Linked DNA regions of Aquabacterium sp. OR-4. The protein of the gene in region 2 interacts with the protein of the main gene of each other region in a pairwise test. Links are inferred from orthologs where the notes say so. Each region holds a gene or a part of one and is shown on either strand. Other genes may lie near its edges.

Region 1 (3,732 bases), 670 kb from region 2 along the record:
CAGGCCACGGTCAGCGTCACGTCCACATTGCCGCGGGTGGCGTTGCTGTAGGGGCACACCTCGTGGGCGGTGGCCACCAGGGCCTCGAGCTCGGCACGGTCCATGCCCGGCACCGAGATGCGCATGGCCACGCTGATGGCGAAGGCGCCGGCCTTGCCGGTCATCGGGCCGATGCCGACCTCGCTGGTGATGCTCACCTCGGCCGGCAGGCGCTTGCCCTGGCGGCCGGCCACGGCCTTCATCGCACCGATGAAGCAGGCCGAGTAGCCGGCGGCAAACAGCTGCTCGGGGTTGGTGCCGGCGCCGTCGTCGCCACCCAGGGCCTTGGGCGTGGACAGCGTGGCCTTCAGGCGGCCGTCGTTGCTTTCGATGGTGCCGGCGCGGCCGCCGGTGGCGGTGGCGGTGGCGGTGTACAGGGCGGTGTCGATGGCCATGGTGCAGATCCTTCGTGCAGGGGTTGGACAAGAAAGGCCGGGCTGGGCCAGGCTGACCGCCAGTGGCGGTGCAGCGCTGGCCTCAGGCCGCGGCGGGCGGAGAAACCTGGGGGGCGGGCGGGCGCGAGCGCTCGGGGGCCGGGCCGTGGGCTGCTGGCATGGGCTGGCCTTGCAACTGGCCATGCAATTGGCCATGCAGTTGATCGCGCAATTGCGTCAGGCGCGTGGTGAGCGTGGTGATCTCGGCCAGGTCGCAGGCCATGGCGCAGGCGATGGCCTGGGGCACGGCCACGGCCCGGGCCTGCAGCGCACGGCCCGCGGGGCTGAGCTGCAGCAGCACGCGGCGCTCGTCGGCCGCGTCGCGCAGGCGCTGCAGCAGGCCCTGGGCCTCGAGCCGCTTGAGCAGCGGCGTGAGCGTGCCCGAATCAAGCTGCAGCCGCTCGCCCAGCTGCGAGACGCCGAGGCCGTCGCCCTCCCACAGCACCAGCATCACCAGGTACTGGGGGTAGGTCAGGCCCAGCGGGTCGAGCAGGGGCTTGTAGGTCTTGGTCATGGCCAGCGAGGCCGAGTACAGCGCAAAGCACAGCTGATGGTCCAGCGCCAGCCAGGCCGCGGCGTCGGGCGTGCTGGCGTCGGGCGTACTGGTGGCCGCCGCAGCGGTGGGCTGCGTAGGGGCGGAGCGGTGGCGGCGCGACGGCATGGGCGTGAATGTAGCGGGCAATTCAATTGCACACAACCTAAATGGGCATTCAAAAGGCCGAGGCCCCGCGCTGGCGCGCAGGGGCGTCGGCCTCGGTTCGGCCTGTCTGCCGATCAGCCGCCCAGCGTGGCGTTGATGGCCTCGATCTGGCCTTGCAGCTCGAGCCAGCGCTCTTCCTGCATCGCCACCTCGGCGGCGATGTGGTTGAGGCGCCGGCCCATCTCGGCCAGGTCAGCGGCCGAGACGCCGGCGGCCGCCAGCCGGGTTTCGAGCGCGGCCTTCTCCTGGCCCAGCTTCTCGAGCCGCGCGTCGATCTGCAGCAGCTCGTTGCGCAGCGGGCGGGTCTTGTTGGCCAGCTCGCTGCGTGCCTGGGCGGCAGCCTTGCGGTCGTCGCGGCGGTTGCCGTTGTCCACCACCTTGGCGGCTGGTGCGGCAGTGGCGGCGCCCCCCTTGCCGCTGCCCTTGGGCTCGGCGCTGCCGCTCACCGTGCTGGCCAGCACCGGCCGCGGCGGCGGCGGCGGCTCCTGGCCGCGGGCCACGGCGCGGCTCACCTCGAGCAGCCATTTCTGGTAGTCGTCGAGGTCGCCGTCAAAGGGTTCCACGCCGCCGGAGGTGACCAGCCAGAACTCGTCGCACACCTCGCGCAGCAGTGCACGGTCGTGGCTCACCAGCAGCACCGTGCCTTCAAATTCATTCAGCGCGATCGACAGCGCCTCGCGGGTGCTCAGGTCGAGGTGGTTGGTGGGTTCGTCCAGCAGCAGCAGATTGGGTTTCTGCCAGACGATGGTGGCCATCACCAGGCGCGCGCGCTCGCCGCCCGACAGCGTGCCCACCTTCTGGTGAACCATGTCGCCGGTGAAGCGGAACTGGCCGAGAAAGTTGCGCAGCTCCTGCTCGCGCGCGCCCTGGCCGCCGGCGCCCAGCTCGCGGGCCAGGCGCACCATGCGCTGCAGCGGCGTGTCGTCTTCACTCAGCAGATCCAGCTCCTGCTGCGCGAAGTAGCCGATGGCCAGGCCCTTGCCCTCGGTGAGCGTGCCCTCGATCGGCTGCAGCGCATGGGCGATGGTCTTGACCAGCGTCGACTTGCCCTGGCCGTTGGCACCCAGGATGCCGATGCGCTGGCCGGCCAGCACCGTGCGGTTGATGTTGCGCACGATCACTTTTGCTGCCGCCGGAGCGACGGCCCCCTCGGCAGGCGTGTCGGCGGACTCGCCGACCGGGGGCGCCATGTAGCCGCAGACCAGGTCGCGCATGGTCAGCATCGGGTTGGGCAGGTTGCCGGGCTCGCGGAAGTTGAACTCGAACTCGCTGTCGGCCAGCACCGGCGCCAGCTTTTCCATGCGCGCCAGCGCCTTGACCCGGCTCTGCGCCTGCTTGGCCTTGCTGGCCTTGGCCTTGAAGCGGTCGATGAAGCGCTGCAGCTGGGCCATTTTCTCCTGCTGACGGCCAAAGGCCGCGGCCTGCTGCGACATGCGCTCGGCGCGCATTTCCTCGAAGGTGGTGTAGTTGCCGCCGTAGCGGGTGAGCCGGGCCTCATCCAGGTGCAGCGTGACCTTGGTGATGGCGTCGAGAAACTCGCGGTCGTGGCTGATCACGATCATCAGCCCGGCAAAGCGCTTGAGCCAGCCTTCCAGCCACACCAGCGCATCCAGGTCCAGGTGGTTGGTGGGTTCGTCGAGCAGCAGCAGGTCGGCCGGGCACATCAGGGCGCGGGCCAGCTGCAGGCGCATGCGCCAGCCGCCCGAGAAGCTGTTCACCGGCGCGTCGAGCTGCGCGATCTTGAAGCCCAGGCCCAGCAGCAGGGCCTGCGCGCGGGCGCGGGCGTCAAAGGTGCCGGCCTGCTCGAGCGCCATGTGCGCCTCGGCGATGGCATGGCCGTCGCCGCTGAGCTCGGCGGCCTCGAGCAGCTGGCGCGCCTCGAGCAGCGGGATGTCGCCATCGAGCACGAACTCGGTGGCCGGCTGCTCGGTCTCGGGCATGTGCTGGGCCACCTCGCCCAGACGCCAGGTGGGCGGGCGCTCGGCATCGCCGGCATCGGCCTGCAGGCGGCCGGCCAGCAGCGCGAACAGGCTGGACTTGCCGGCGCCATTGCGGCCGACCAGGCCCACATGCTCGCCGGGATTGAGGGTGACGCTGGCGTCTTGCAGCACCACCTTGACGCCGCGGCGCAGCGTGAGATTTTTCAACTGGATCATCGGGAACGGGTCCGCCGGGGCGGCCTCTGCGAGAAGGGGAAAAGGATCAGGTGACCTCAGCGCCGCCGGGCCGCGCCAAGGGCTGAGCGCCGCCAGGGTCACGAAGCGGCCCTTCGCAGGGCCGCGGGGGCAGGCGCGCTGCGAGGCGGGGCCTGCTCATGCCAGGTCGAGCACCACACGGGCGCTGATGCGGCCGGCGCGCATGTCGTCGAGCACGGCGTTCACCTCGGCCAGCGGGCGCTGCTGGCTGTGGCAGTGCAGCTGGCCGGCAGCGGCCATGGCCAGCGTGGCGCGGATGTCGTCGCGCGTGCCGATGCTGGAGCCGACGATGCGGAACTCGCCGCCCACCAGCTGCAGCGCGGCAAAGCTCAGCGGCTCGGGCGGCAGGCCCACCACGGCCAGC
Region 2 (7,772 bases):
ACAGGTACAGGATGCCGTCGTTGTTCTGCTTCACCACGGCGGCCTTGCGGGCCACCATCTTGGCCACGTCCATCTTCACTTCGCCCACGCTGATGCCGTGGTCGCCGAAGTGGTGCAGCGCGTGCTCGTAGTGCTCGCTGCTCTGCAGCAGGGCCTTGCTGGGAATGCAGCCGACGTTGGTGCAGGTGCCGCCGGGCGCGGGGCCGCCCTTGTCGTTTTGCGAATCGTCGATGCAGGCGACGTTGAAACCCAGCTGCGCGGCGCGGATCGCGCCGATGTAGCCACCAGGGCCGGCGCCGATCACGACGACATCGAATTGCTTGGACATGATGAGAGTTTGGTTGCGCTGCGGCGGATGGCGTGCGGCCTCAATCGGCCGGCACGAAGATCCACAGCAGCAGGTAGACGAGCAGACCGGCGCCGCCCCACAGGAACAGCACCGCGAAGATCAGGCGCCAGGCCCAGCTGTCCAGGCCCGTGACGCGGGCCAGGCCGCCGCACACGCCGCCCAGCCATTTGTCGCCGAGCGAGCGGCGCAAGGCGTTGACCGCGGCCACGCCAGGCGGCGTGGGCGGCACGCTGCCGCCATCGAGCAAGCGCTGTTTGGCCCGCTGGAACTCGTCATCCGACAGCACGCCACGGGCGCGCAGGTCGTCGAGCTTGGCAAGGTCATCGGCGATCGACATGGCGGTGCCTTGTGCGTTGCAGCCTGGTCAGAGGGCTGAAGGTCGCAGGAACCGTCGCGAGCCGCCCGAGGCCGTGCCGAGCAGCGCAGCCGTACACCCGTACGGCGAGCAGCGCAGGCGCGAGGCCGGGAGGCGCAGCAGGTCCATGCGTGCCTTCAGATGTCGAACAGCAGGCGCGACGGGTCTTCCAGCGCGTCCTTCATCGTCACCAGGCCCAGCACGGCTTCGCGGCCGTCGATGATGCGGTGGTCGTAGCTCATCGCCAGGTAGTTCATCGGGCGCACCACGATCTGGCCGTTCTCGACCACGGCGCGGTCCTTGGTGGCGTGCACACCCAGGATGGCGCTTTGCGGCGGGTTGATGATGGGCGTGGACAGCATCGAGCCGAAGGTGCCGCCATTGCTGATCGAGAAGGTGCCGCCGGTCAGCTCTTCGATGCCCAGCTTGCCGTCCTTGGCCTTCTGGCCGAACTCGGCGATCTTCTTCTCGATGTCGGCAAAGCTCATCTGGTCGGCATTGCGGATCACCGGCACCACCAGGCCGCGCGGCGAACCCACCGCAATGCCGATGTCGAAGTAGCCGTGGTAGACGATGTCGTTGCCATCGACCGAGGCGTTGAGCACCGGGTACTTCTTGAGGGCAGCCACCGCCGCCTTCACGAAGAAGCTCATGAAGCCCAGCTTGACGCCATGCTCCTTCTCGAACTTGTCCTGGAACTTCTTGCGCATCTCCATCACCGGGGCCATGTTGACCTCGTTGAAGGTGGTCAGGATGGCATTGGTGGACTGGCTCTGCACCAGGCGCTCGGCGATGCGCGCGCGCAGGCGCGACATCGGCACGCGCTGCTCGGGGCGCTCGCCCAGGTTCATGGCCACCGGTGCGGCCACCTGCTGCAGCGCGGGCTTGGCGGCCGGGGCGGCCAGCGGCGCAGCGGCGGGTGCCGGCGCGGCCTTGGGTGCGGCAGCCCCGGTGGCCACGGCGGCCAGCACATCACCCTTGGTGACGCGGCCGTCCTTGCCGGTACCGGCCACGCTGCCGGCGGCCAGGCCGTTGTCGGCCATCAGCTTGGCGGCGGCGGGCATGGCCACGTCGCTCTTGCTGCCACCGGTGGCGGCGGCAGCGGCGGCCGGGGCGGCAGCTGCCGCGGGCGCCGGTGCGGCGGCGGCCGCAGCCGGGGCGGCGGCGCCGGCCTTGGCGTCGCTGTCGATGCGGGCGATGACCTGGTCGCTGACCACGGTGCCGCCATCACCCACCACCAGCTCGGCCAGCACGCCGGCCGAGGGCGCCGGCACTTCCAGCACCACCTTGTCGGTCTCGATCTCGATCAGGATCTCGTCGATGGCCACGGCCTCGCCGGGCTTCTTCTTCCACTGCAGCAGGGTGGCTTCGGCCACCGACTCGGACAGCTGCGGAACCTTGACTTCTACGATTGCCATTTTTTTGACTCTTGGAATAAGGAGTAGCACACCCAGCGGCCGCCGCGGATCCGGCTATGCCGGTCCGCAGGCGGCGCCCCTGGAGGGGGAAGCGCCTCCGGCGCTTCGGGGGTGGGCCTATTTCGTGAGGATGAAGCCCTTGAGCTTGGCGAAGGCCTGATCCAGCAGCGCCTTCTGTTGCTCCTGGTGCAGGTGGGCATAGCCCACCGCCGGGCTGGCCGAGGCCGGACGGCCGGCGTAGCCGAGCTTCTGGCCGTCGAGCATGTTCTCGTGGATGTAGTGCTGCACGAAGAACCAGGCGCCCTGGTTCTGCGGCTCATCCTGGCACCACACGATGTCGGTGGCGTTCGGATACTTCTTCATCTCGGCCGAGAAGGCCTTGTGCGGGAACGGATAGAGCTGCTCGATGCGCATGATGGCCACATCGGACGCCTTCTTCTCCTCGCGCTTCTTGACCAGGTCGTAGTACACCTTGCCCGAGCAGGCGATGACGCGCTTGACCTTGTCGGCGACGATGGCCTCGTTCTGCTCGGGGATCACCGTCTGGAAGCTGCCGCGGGTGAAGTCGGCCAGCGGGCTGGTGGCGTCCTTGTTACGCAGCAGGCTCTTGGGGGTCATGATGACCAGCGGCTTGCGGAACTGGCGCACGATCTGCCGGCGCAGCAGGTGGAAGATCTGGCTGGCCGAGGTGGGCTGGCAGACCTGCATGTTGTTGTCGGCCGCCAGCTGCATGAAGCGCTCCAGGCGCGCCGAGCTGTGCTCGGGGCCCTGGCCTTCATAGCCGTGCGGCAGCATCATCACCAGACCGTTGGCGCGACCCCACTTCACCTCGCCCGAGGCGATGAACTGGTCGATCACCACCTGCGCGCCGTTGACGAAGTCGCCGAACTGCGCCTCCCACACCACCAGCGCATTCGGCTCGGAGCCGGCATAGCCGTACTCGAAGCCCAGCACCGCCTCTTCGGACAGGATCGAGTCGATCACGACGAAGGGCGCCTGGTTGTCGGCCACATGCTCCAGCGGCACGTAGGTGCCCTCGTCCCACTTCTCGCGCTTCTGGTCGTGGATGACGGCGTGGCGGTGGGTGAAGGTGCCGCGGCCCGAATCCTCGCCCGACAGGCGCACGGCATAGCCGCTGGCCACCAGCGAGGCGAAGGCCATGTGCTCGCCCATGCCCCAGTCGATGTTGACGTCGCCACGGCCCATGGCCGCGCGGTCATCGAACACCTTCTTGACCAGCGGGTGCATGTTCACGCTGGCGGGGATGGTGGTCAGGCGTTCGGACAGGCGCTTCCACTCGGTGAGCGGCAGCGCGGTGTCGGCGGCGTCGGTCCACTTCTTGCCGATGAACGGCGCCCAGTCGACCGCGTACTTGCTCTTGAAGTTGCTGATGACCGGATCGACCGTGTGGCGGCCTTCGTCCATCGCCGCGCGGTAGGCCTTGACCATGTCGTCGCCCAGCGTCTCGCCCATGCCCTGGGCCGACAGCTTGTCGGCGTAGAGCTTGCGCGTGCCGGGGTGGGCACCGATCTTCTTGTACATCAGCGGCTGGGTGAGCGCGGGCGTGTCCTGCTCGTTGTGGCCCAGCTTGCGGAAGCAGATGATGTCGACCACCACGTCCTTGCGGAACGCCAGGCGGAACTCCAGCGCCAGCTGGGTGGCCAGCACCACGGCCTCGGGGTCGTCGCCGTTGACGTGCAGCACCGGGGCCTCGACCATCTTGACGATGTCGGTGCAATACAGCGTCGAGCGCAGGTCGCGCGGGTCGCTGGTGGTGAAGCCGATCTGGTTGTTGATGATCAGGTGCACCGTGCCGCCGGTGGAGTACCCGCGGGTCTCCGACAGCATCAGGGTTTCCTGGTTCACGCCCTGGCCGCCGAAGGCCGAGTCGCCGTGCACCAGCACCGGCAGCACCTGGTCGCCCAGGCGGTCGCCGCGGCGGTCCATGCGCGCGCGCACCGAGCCCTCGACCACCGGGTTCACGATCTCCAGGTGCGAGGGGTTGAAGGCCAGGCTCAGGTGCACCGGGCCGCCCGGGGTGGAGATGTCGGAGCTGAAGCCCTGGTGGTACTTCACGTCACCGGCGGGCAGGTCTTCGGGCGCGGTGTGGTCGAACTCGGCGAACAGATCCTTGGGCATCTTGCCCAGGGTGTTGACCAGCACGTTCAGGCGGCCGCGGTGGGCCATGCCGATGACGATCTCCTGCACGCCCTTGTTGCCGGCCTGCTGGATCAGCTCGTCCATCGCGGCGATGAAGCTCTCGCCACCTTCCAGCGAGAAGCGCTTCTGGCCTACGTACTTGGTGTGCAGGTAGCGCTCCAGGCCTTCGGCCGCGGTCAGGCGGTCGAGGATGTGCTTCTTCTGCGCGGTGTTGAACACCGGCTTGCTGCGGATCGCCTCGAGCTTTTGCTGCCACCAGCGCTTTTGCGTCTGGTCGGTGATGTGCATGAACTCGGCGCCGACGGTGCCGCAATAGGTCTCGCGCAGGGCCTGCAGGATCTCCCGCAGGCTCATGTTCTCGCTCTTGCCGAAGTAAGTGTTCGCGGCGCTGAACGTGATGTCCATGTCGGACTCGCTCAGGTCGTAGAACGCCGGCTCCAGCTCGGGAATCTTGGGGCGCTCGGTGCGCTTGAGCGGATCGAGGTCGGCCCAGCGGGCGCCGATGTTGCGGTAGGCCGCGATCAGGCTCTGCACATGCACCTGCTTGCGCGCCACGGCCAGATCGGCCGAGCTGGCCTTCAGGGCGAAGGCGTTGGCCTTGGCGCGCTGGGCGAAGCTTTCCACCACCGGGGCGTGGGCGACATCGCGGTTGTCCGTGCCATCGACGGCCGGCACGTTCTGCAGATTGTCGAAATAGGCACGCCAGTTGTCCGGCACGCTGCCCGGGTTGTCGAGGTAGGCCTCGTAGAGTTCCTCGACATACGGGGCGTTGCCCCCGAACAGGTACGAGTTGGACCTGTGTTGCTGCATCATCGCTCGCTCACCTTTCACCCCGGTTTCCAGGGCTACGATGGGTTGAAAAACCTTCCGCGGCCCGGCTCGACCGGTTGGCGGATTGCGACCCGCCTTGCTGTTGTCTCGATCGATCGCTCGATCAGCAAGGGGCACGAAAGGACCGTGTTTACTTCATGCGGCGGCACTGTATCACTGTTGGAATGGCCGACGGCGAGCGCATTAAACCTCAGGCAGGCTGTTGCCAGCCTGACAAAAGCGCCGGGCTCACGCCCTGTTTCAGCCGCACCGGCCGGCGGCGGCGCCCGCACACTCGCCCGCCATGACCCTCCCGCCCGGCCCACACGGCACCGGCCCACGCGGCACCGGCCCGGCCGGCAATGACGCGGCCGGCACCTATCCGGTGATCCTGCTGCACGCCGATGCGCCGGCCAAGCCGGCCAGCGGCGCGGCCTGCAATGGCTGCGGCGTGTGCTGTGCCTGGCAGCCCTGCCCGCTGGGCGTGCTGGTGTCCGGCCGCCGCCAGGGCGCCTGCCGGGCGCTGTGGTGGAGCGCGCCGCACCGGCAGTACCGCTGCGCCATGGTGAGCGGCGCCCGGCGCCTGTGGCCCCGGCTGCCGGCGCTGGCCGAGCGCGCCCTGCAAGGCCTGGCGCGGCGCTGGATCGCGGCCGGCGCCGGTTGCGACTGCGACGCCGAGGTCAGCCGCGCCGCCGACGCGCCCGGCGGTTCGCGCGACTGATCGCCCGTCAGTTTGTCCACCCGCCCCTCGGGTGAATACGGGGCCGCAACATGCCCCGCGCCACACCAGGCGGCCGTTTCTGGCACTAGCATGACGGTTTGATTTCACCGGAGCTGCCTTCCATGCGCATGTCCCCTGTACGTACCGCACTGGCCAGCCTTGCGCTGGCTGCCGGCCTGGGCCTGGCCTCGGCGCATGCCGCGCCGCTGCGCTGGGGTGCCCAGAACGACATCCTCACGCTCGATCCGCACAGCCAGAACCACGCCACCACCAACGCGATCCTGATGCACGCGTACGAGGGCCTGGTGCGCTACAACGCCAAGTACGAGGTCGAACCGGCGCTGGCCACCAAGTGGACCTTCGTCACGCCCACCCAGGTGCGCTTCGAGCTGCGCAAGGGCGTGAAATTCCACGACGGCACGCCCTTCGTGGCCGACGACGTGGTGTTCAGCTTCGGCCGCATCAAGCAGCCGCAGGGCACGATGTCGATCTACGTCACCGGCATCAGCGAGGTGAAGAAGGTCGACGAGCACACGGTCGATTTCATCCTGTCCGGCCCCAACCCGATCCTGCTGCGCAACATCGTCGACTTCTTCATCGTCAGCAAGTCCTGGGCTGAGAAGAACCGCAGCGCCAACACCCAGGACTACAAGGCCAAGGAAGAGAACTACGCCTCGCGCAACGTCAACGGCACCGGCCCGTTCCGCATCCTGAGCTGGCAGCCCGAGCAGCGCGTGGCGATGGCCCGCCACGACGGCTGGTGGGACAAGCGCACCAGCAATGTCGACCAGGTGGTGTACACGCCGATCAAGGCCGACAGCACCCGCGTGGCCGCCCTGCTCTCGGGCGACCTGGACATGGTCACCGACGTGCCGCCGCAGGACGTGGCCCGCCTGCGCGCCGACCCCAAGCTCAAGGTGGTGGATGGCGCCGAGGTGCGCACCATCTTCATCGCGCTCGACCAGCACAACGCCGAGCTCAAGCACAGCAGCGTGAAGGGCAAGAACCCGTTCAAGGACAAGCGCGTGCGCGAGGCGCTCGACATCGCCATCGACCGCGAGGCGATCAAGCGCAACGTGATGCGCGGCATGTCGCTGCCCGCCGGCATCCTGGTGGCGCCGGGCGTCAACGGCAACACGGCCGACATCGACAAGCCGCTGGCGGTGAACCTGCCCCGGGCCAAGCAGCTGCTGGCCGAGGCCGGCTATCCCAACGGCTTCGAGTTCCAGCTCAACTGCCCGAACAACCGCTACGTCAACGACGAGAAGATCTGCCTGGCGCTGGCCTCGATGTGGGCCAAGATCGGCGTCAACACCAAGGTGGCGGCCGAGTCGATGAGCACCTTCATCCAGAAGGTGCAGAACTCCGACACCTCGGCCTACATGCTGGGCTGGGGTGTGGCCACCTACGACGCGCAGTACTCGCTGCAGTCGCTGGTGCGCACCCGCACCACCGGCGCCGACGGCAACTTCAACTTCGGTCGGGTCAGCGATCCGGCGCTGGACAAGCTGGTTGACGGCATGAAGGTCGAGACCGACGTGGCCAAGCGCAATGCGCTGATCAAGGACGCCCTGGTGCGCACCCGCGACGAGCACCTGGTGCTGCCGCTGCACCACCAGATCCGGCCGTGGGCGATGGTCAAGGCGGTGGACACCATCCACCGCTCGGACGACCGGCCGCAGGCGCGGTTCACGAACTTCAAGTAAGCCTCGACGAAGCGCCCACGGCGCTTCGCTGCTTGTTCGAAGCGCCAACAGCGCTTCGCTGCTTGTTCAAGACGCCCTGCCCAGGGGCGCCCCGCAGCCCTCAGGCGGCGAGCGACGACCGCAGCACCCGGCCCGCCTGCATCAGCAGGCGGATGCCGGTGTCGGGCCGGGCGAGCATCGAGACATCCTCGGTCGGATCGCCATCCACCAGCAGCACATCGGCCCAGGCGCCGGCCACCAGCTCGCCGGCCTG

The links. The genes of interacting proteins can lie anywhere in the genome.
Region 1: the proteins of N4G63_RS09895 (region 2) and N4G63_RS06810 interact in binary tests that used the Escherichia coli proteins (3 or more experiments, as listed by UniProt). The link is inferred for Aquabacterium sp. OR-4 from one-to-one orthologs.

The regions. Positions count from the first base shown.
Region 1 is NZ_JAOCQD020000001.1:1,603,773-1,607,504, reverse strand. Bases 789-3,732 are described here. They hold N4G63_RS06810 (ABC-F family ATP-binding cassette domain-containing protein), read right to left. Parts: upstream 3,330-3,732; coding sequence 1,248-3,329; downstream 789-1,247. Other genes in these bases: N4G63_RS06805 (alcohol dehydrogenase catalytic domain-containing protein), read right to left, coding at 3,486-3,732; N4G63_RS06815 (MarR family winged helix-turn-helix transcriptional regulator), read right to left, coding at 789-1,134. Outside these bases: N4G63_RS06820 (organic hydroperoxide resistance protein), read right to left, coding at 1-434; more of N4G63_RS06815, read right to left, coding at 517-788. UniProt on the Escherichia coli protein: Genetic data indicate it may be involved in ribosome assembly or function.
Region 2 is NZ_JAOCQD020000001.1:2,274,115-2,281,886, forward strand. The notes cover bases 2,040-5,471. They hold N4G63_RS09895 (2-oxoglutarate dehydrogenase E1 component), read right to left. Parts: upstream 5,096-5,471; coding sequence 2,240-5,095; downstream 2,040-2,239. Other genes in these bases: odhB (2-oxoglutarate dehydrogenase complex dihydrolipoyllysine-residue succinyltransferase), read right to left, coding at 2,040-2,122; N4G63_RS09900 (hypothetical protein), read left to right, coding at 5,397-5,471. Outside these bases: lpdA (dihydrolipoyl dehydrogenase), read right to left, coding at 1-328; N4G63_RS09885 (PspC domain-containing protein), read right to left, coding at 369-686; more of odhB, read right to left, coding at 842-2,039; more of N4G63_RS09900, read left to right, coding at 5,472-5,813; N4G63_RS09905 (ABC transporter substrate-binding protein), read left to right, coding at 5,942-7,519; N4G63_RS09910 (metal-dependent hydrolase family protein), read right to left, coding at 7,620-7,772. UniProt on the Escherichia coli protein: E1 component of the 2-oxoglutarate dehydrogenase (OGDH) complex which catalyzes the decarboxylation of 2-oxoglutarate, the first step in the conversion of 2-oxoglutarate to succinyl-CoA and CO(2).